Chitinimonas arctica: one gene and its partner. The protein of the gene in region 2 interacts with the protein of the main gene of each other region in a pairwise test. Links are inferred from orthologs where the notes say so. Each region holds a gene or a part of one and is shown on either strand. Other genes may lie near its edges. The genes, in order: kdsB and FNU76_RS04505.

Region 1 (3,319 bases), 670 kb from region 2 along the record:
GCTCCTGGGCGATGCCGAAGATGGCCAGGCCCCAACTCAAGCCGAACAGCAGCCAACCCCAAGTACCGCGCAGGGTGATCAAGGCGAAAGGGGTGTAGCTGCCGGCAATCAGCAGGTAGATGGCGCTATGGTCGAGCTTGCGCAGCCACGCCTTGGCGCGCGGCTGGCGAATGCTGTGATAGACGGTGGAGGCGGTATACAGCACGACCAGGGTGGCACCGTAGATGCTGAAGCTGACGATCTTCCACGGATCGCCTTGCAGGCTGGCCAGGACGACCAGGACCACCAGGCCGGTAACACTGAATATCGAGCCGATCAGATGGCTGATGCTGTTGAAGCGTTCACCGTGGTACATGGCTGCCTTCCTGTCGAGGCCCCTTCGGACCGACGTACGCGGCAATAGTTTTCCGCGCGCGCAAATGAAAACAGGCGGGAATTCCGCCTGTTTTCATTTGCCGGTACGCCTTAAGCGCCCAGCGCCTGGAAGACGCGATCACGGATGGCGTCAACCGCGCCCACGCCCGCCACCTTAATATACTTGGGTGCCTTGGCATTGCCCGACTGGGCCAGCTGGCCGTAATAGCCCACCAGGACTTCGGTTTGTTCGTGGTAGACGCCCAGGCGCTTGGTGACCACCGCTTCGCTGTCGTCATCGCGCTGGACCAGGTCGTCGCCGGTTTCGTCGTCCTTGCCGGCCACTTTGGGCGGGTTGAACTTGACGTGGTAGACCCGGCCGGAGGCGGAGTGCACGCGGCGACCGGTGATGCGCTCGACGATTTCCGAATCGGGTACGTCGATTTCAACGACGAAATCGATATCCACGCCGGCTTCCTTCAAGGCGTCGGCCTGCGGGATGGTGCGCGGGAAGCCGTCGAACAGAAAGCCGTTGGCTGCATCGGGCTGGGCGATGCGTTCCTTGACCAGTCCAATGATGATGTCGTCGCGCACCAGGCCGCCGGCGTCCATGATGGATTTGGCTTCCAGGCCCAGCGGGGTGCCGGCCTTCACGGCGGCGCGCAGCATGTCGCCGGTGGAGATTTGTGGAATACCGAACTTCTCTTTGATGAAGTTGGCTTGAGTGCCTTTGCCAGCGCCGGGGGCGCCCAACAGGATCAGTCGCATCGTGGGATTCCAGGGTGTTGGTTGATTCGTTTAAAACGGACAAGCCGCTGCCGTGCCGGCCTTGCCGGCAGCGCGGTCTTATCCGTGCAATTCTGTCCAGCGGCGGCGGACCCGTTCAAGGTCGGCCGGAGTATCCACACCCGCTTCGGGCGCATGGGAAACCTGGCTGACGCCGATGGGAAAGCCGTGCCAAAGTACGCGCAGTTGTTCCAACGCTTCGAACTGTTCGAGGGCACAGGGGGCAAGCGTGCGGTAGCGGCGTAAAAAACCGGCGCGATAGCCGTAGATGCCGATATGCCGGAAAACCGGTAGGCCGTCCGGCAATGCTTCCCGCGATTGGGTGAAGGCGTCGCGGGCATAGGGAATCGGCGCCCGGCTAAAGTAGAGGGCGCGGCTGGCCTGGTCAAGTACCAGCTTGACGACATTGGGGTTGAACATGTCCTCCGCGCCAGTAATGGCGTGGCACGCGGTGGTCATGGGCAGACTGTTGTCGCGCTGCAACATGGCGGCCACCGAGTCGATCAGGGCGGGCAGGATCAAGGGTTCGTCGCCCTGTACGTTCACGATCGCGGCTTCGTCGGGCAGGCCCAGCAGGTCGACCGCTTCGGCCAGGCGTTCGGTTCCGGAGGCATGGTCGCTACGGGTCATCAGGGCCGAATGGCCGTGTGCACGCACGCTGTCGTAGATACGGATATCGTCGGTGGCGACATGTACCGCGCTGGCGCCGCTTTTGAGCGCCTGTTCCGCCACGCGTACGATCATCGGCTTGCCGCCGATATCCGCCAGCGGCTTTTCGGGCAGCCGGCTGGACGCCATCCGGCCCGGGATCAGGGCGACAAAGCTCACTGGCCCACTTCCTCGTCCGCGGGCAGCTCGCGCGCTTCGCCTTCCAGCATGACGGGAATACCGTCCTTGATCGGATAGGCGACGCGGTCGCCGCGGCATATCAGTTCCTGACGGGCTTTGTCATGGAACAGTGGGCCCTTGCAGATCGGGCAGACCAGGATTTCAAGCAGTTTGGCGTCCATCTTTATCTTCAGTCATCAAGGTATTGAGCCGCCGGCATAGCCAGTCGGCCAGGTCGGGCGCAAACGTGGCCGCGACCGGAACAACCCAAATATTACCACTGTGCGGCAGGCTCCCTGCAGACAAAAGGGCGCGCAATTTGACCGCGTCCTTTTCGGTCGCCAGCAGGCAGTCGGCCTGGATGGAGAGCAGGTCGGCCGCCTGGTAGGCATGGTGGTCCGGGAAGGGGTATTCGCGACAGTCCAGGCCGGCGGCCTTCAGGGTGGCAAAGAAGCGGGCAGGATGGCCGATGCCGGCCAGCGCTGCCAGATCCTGCCCGGCGAAGCTCGCCAGCGGCCTGCGCTGCCCGCTATCGGCCAGGTTCCAGGCGTCGCCGGGTTCCAGTTGCATCCGGAAGCAGGCTGGGTGGGCAGGCGGGTGGTATGGGCCCTTGCCATTGATCACCAGGGCGTCGCTGCTGAAAAGACGGCCGGTAGGTTCGCGAAGCGGGCCGGCCGGCAGCAGCCAGCCGTTTTGCATGCCGCGGTTGCCGTCGATCACCACGATTTCCAGCTGGCGGGCCAGGCGGTAGTGCTGCAGGCCATCGTCGCAGAGCAAGACCTGGGTAGCGGGATGGGCGGCCAGCAAGGCCCGGCCGGCAGCGGCACGGTCGCGCCCGACAAAGACCGGGCAGGCCAGGCTGTGGGCCAGCAGCAGCGGTTCATCGCCGAATTCGGCGGCACTGCCGCCGGCAGGGACTTCGGCGACGCCTGCGATCGTCCCACCGTAGCCACGGCTGACGATGCCGGGTTTGATTCCCGCCGCCAACAGCCGCTCGGCCAGGTAGCGCACCACGGGTGTCTTGCCGGCCCCGCCTGCCGTGATATTGCCGATCACCACCACCGGTACGGGCAGCGCTGCGGCCCGCAGCCAGCCGGCGCGGTACAGCCACCGCCGCAGCCCTGCCAGCAGGCCGAACACGGCCGCCAGCGGCAGTAGCAGGCAGGCGGGAAAGCGCGATTGCCAATAAGCGGGCGTTTGCATGGCGGAGGCTCAAAAAAACATTCCCGCCGGAGCGGGAATGGGTTTGCAGGCTGCCGAGTTGGCTACTGCGGCGTTTGGGTGGCGAAGGTCAGGCGACCATAGCCCGCCATCCGGGCTGCTTCCATCACATTGATCACCGATTGGTGAT
Region 2 (3,227 bases):
GTCTACCGATCAATTACCCAGTGATGGATAGTCGGTATAGCCCTGCTCCGCCCCACCGTAGAAGGTGTTGCCGTCCGGCGTGTTCAGTTCGGCATTGCGACTGAAGCGTGTCACCAGGTCAGGGTTGGCGATATAGAGCCGGCCGAACGCAACCGCATCGGCCACGCCGCTCACCAGCAGCGCCTCGGCCTTGGTCGCATCGTACTGACCGCAGAACACCAGGCTGCCATGATATGCGTGGCGAAGCTGGCGGCGGAAAGCATCGCTGAGCGCGGCGCCCCCTGTCCAGTCCGGTTCGGCGATATGCAGATAGGCCAAGCCACGTTGCTGGAATTGCTCCGCCAGATAGACGGCCATGGCTTCGTTGTCGATAGGCGACATATCGTTGAATACGCCATTCGGCGACAGCCGTACGCCAACCTTGTCGGCACCCAGTTCGGCGACCACGGCATCCACTACTTGCAACAGCAGTCGCGCGCGGTTTTCCAGCGAACCCCCGAATGGGTCCTGGCGCTGGTTGGCCTTTGTGTCCAGGAATTGATTCAGCAGGTAGCCGTTGGCGGCATGGATTTCGACAAAATCAAAACCAGCCCGCGCGGCCCGGCGGGCACCGGCGGCATAGTCGGCGACGATGCCGGGCAATTCCGCTTCGGCCAAGGCGCGTGGCGTTTCACATTGCTGGCTGCTCGGTGTGCCGTCCGCCAGTACCACGAAGCTTTGCGAGTTCTCCGCACGGATCGCCGACGGTGCGACCGGCGCCTGGCCGTCCGCTTGCAGCAAGCTGTGCGAGATGCGGCCTACATGCCAAAGTTGCAGGGAAATCCGGCCGCCCGCGCCGTGTACCGCCTGCACCACCGTTTTCCAGCCGGCTTCCTGCGCATCCGTATAAATACCCGGCGTCCAGGCATAGCCCTGGCCCTGGCGGGAAATCTGGGTGGCTTCGGTCACAATCAGGCCGGCACTGGCGCGTTGCGCATAGTAGGTGGCATTCAGTTCGCTGGGGAGGTCGCCCGGCTGGCTGGCGCGTGAGCGGGTAAGCGGCGCCATCCAGATACGGTTGGTCAGCTGGGTCTTACCGGTGGTAAGGGGAGTTAACAGCTTGTCGATGGACATCGGTTTCTTCCTTTGTAATAGACCAGTCGTCTAGATTGGCGGCCAAATAATCCGGCCCTCAGGCCGGAATGGGGTGAAACGTTCAAGCAGCCTAAGCGTGCAACATGCGTTCAGTTGCCGCCTGGGCGAAATCGAAAGCCTCGGTATTATTCTGTACCTTGGTCAGCAGGGCCGAGCCCAGCCAAAGTTGATAGACGCTTCTTGCCAGGACATCGGCCGGCGGTCCTGCTGGAATGGAGCGATCGGCCCGGCCGGTCTCGATATAGACCACCAGCCGCTCGATGACCGCAGCGATACCGTGCTCCAGCTGCGCCCGCATGGACTCGGACAAGTCACAGACCTCGCCGGTCAGCTTCACCACCAGGCAACGCGACGGGACATCGCTTTCGTCGCTGGCGCAGCGCCAGGCCGCGAAATACTGATCGAGCTTGGCGCGGCCGGTCAGTTCGGTATTGGCCACCAGCTCGTCCAGCCGGCTCAGATACATGCCGAAGTAGCGCTCCAGCAGCGCCACGCCGTAGGCTTCCTTGGATTCGAAGTAGTGATAGAACGAACCCTTGGGCACCTGCGCCGCGGCGAGGATCTCGGTCAGGCCTACTGCCGCGAATCCCTTGCCCAGCATAATGGCTGCGCCGGTGGCGAGCAGGTGTTCACGGGTATCGTCGAACTGGCGGACTGTCATGCTGCGCAGTGTAAATCTAAATTAGACCGGTCGTCTAGTGAATTATTCCGACCCAGTTCGAGATGCGCCACGCAGGCGTTACCTTCAGGAGGCCAGGCTGGCGTTATCACCGCTCAACTGCTGCTTGGCCGGTTTGCCATGGATGATAATCTCGCCCGAACCCATGGCGGCGGCGGTGACCGAGGTGCTGGCATAGGCGATGATGTCGCCCGAACCCATCAGCTGTAGTTCGGCGGTATGGGCATGCAGTTGCTCCAATTGCAGATCGCCGGAACCCAATACGCTGCCCACCAGTGTTTTCGCGGTGCCGGACGCCGTGATGGTGCCGGAGCCTTTGAGATTGGCTTCAAAACGATCCACATCGACCGAGCCCATCGTCACTTCGCCCGCACCGAGGAGATCCAGCGTGATGTTGGCGGGCTTCAAGGTTTCGCTCTGCAAATCGCCGGAGCCGACCAGGCGGGCCGTCAGCAGTCCCAATTGGCCCGCCAGCTTGATATCGCCGGAGCCGGTCGATTCCAGCTTCAAATCGCCACCGGCCAGGCCTTCGACCGAGATATCCCCCGAACCGGTGCTCCGCAGGACGGCAACCGCTGGCGTGACCAGGATGACCTTGAGCGGTCCCTTGCTGGAAAAGGAGCGCTTGTTGCGAATGATCAGTTTGTCGCCCGCTTGCTCGGTCACCACCTCGGCCAACAGGTTTTCGTCACCTTCCACCGTCAGGCTGGGCGTAGCGCCGATCCGAATCTGCACATCGACCCTGCCGGTTGCTTCCACTTCCTTGACGGCGCCTACCGTACGCGTCTGGCTGGCATGTTTGCCATTCCCCGCCAATTCATTTTCGCCGGTGACCGAGATATTGATTTCGCGGACTTCGCCGCTCTTCTCGTCGGTACCGACGTGGACATTGCAGGCTGCCAAGGGTAGGCACAGTGCCAGGAGCAGGCTGGATTTCATGACAGTTTCCTCTTGTTGGTGATGCGCCGGATTAGACATTCTTGTGAGTATGTTATATCCGGCAATCGGAAATTGCACGACTAATCGTCACCCTTGTTGTTTAGTCCCGCATCCACCACGGCATGGGTCAGGTGCGGCGCGAAACGCTCGATAAAGGCATAGGTATAACCGCGCAGATAGGCGTCGCGGCGGATGCCGATATGGGTGGTGGAGGCTTCGAACAGATGCGAGGCATCGATCGCGAACAGGCCCTGGTCGCGTTTCACATCGAAAGCCATGCTGGCCACGATGCCGATGCCCAAGCCCAGGCTGACATAGGTCTTGATCACGTCGGTATCGATGGCGGTCAGCACCACATTGGGGCTGAGGCCGGCGGTCTCGAAGGTACGGTTGATCTTGGAGCGGCCGGTGAAGGCAAAATCGTAGGTGATGATGGGGTAGCGGGCCACGTCCTCGATTTTCAACACGCCCTTGA

What was found.
Region 1: the proteins of FNU76_RS04505 (region 2) and kdsB interact in binary tests that used the Escherichia coli proteins (3 or more experiments, as listed by UniProt). The link is inferred for Chitinimonas arctica from one-to-one orthologs.

The regions. Positions count from the first base shown.
Region 1 is NZ_CP041730.1:1,691,181-1,694,499, reverse strand. Bases 85-3,084 are described here. They hold kdsB (3-deoxy-manno-octulosonate cytidylyltransferase), read right to left. Parts: upstream 1,969-3,084; coding sequence 1,201-1,968; downstream 85-1,200. Other genes in these bases: lpxK (tetraacyldisaccharide 4'-kinase), read right to left, coding at 2,131-3,084; FNU76_RS07560 (Trm112 family protein), read right to left, coding at 1,965-2,150; adk (adenylate kinase), read right to left, coding at 466-1,122; trhA (PAQR family membrane homeostasis protein TrhA), read right to left, coding at 85-355. Outside these bases: more of trhA, read right to left, coding at 1-84; more of lpxK, read right to left, coding at 3,085-3,171; FNU76_RS07550 (ExbD/TolR family protein), read right to left, coding at 3,234-3,319. UniProt on the Escherichia coli protein: Activates KDO (a required 8-carbon sugar) for incorporation into bacterial lipopolysaccharide in Gram-negative bacteria.
Region 2 is NZ_CP041730.1:1,016,601-1,019,827, reverse strand. Bases 1-2,908 are described here. They hold FNU76_RS04505 (TetR/AcrR family transcriptional regulator), read right to left. Parts: upstream 1,796-2,908; coding sequence 1,205-1,795; downstream 1-1,204. Other genes in these bases: cysB (HTH-type transcriptional regulator CysB), read right to left, coding at 2,833-2,908; FNU76_RS04500 (head GIN domain-containing protein), read right to left, coding at 1,880-2,752; FNU76_RS04510 (alkene reductase), read right to left, coding at 10-1,113. Also shown: more of cysB, read right to left, coding at 2,909-3,227. UniProt on the Escherichia coli protein: Involved in response to both electrophiles and reactive chlorine species (RCS). Represses the transcription of the nemRA-gloA operon by binding to the NemR box.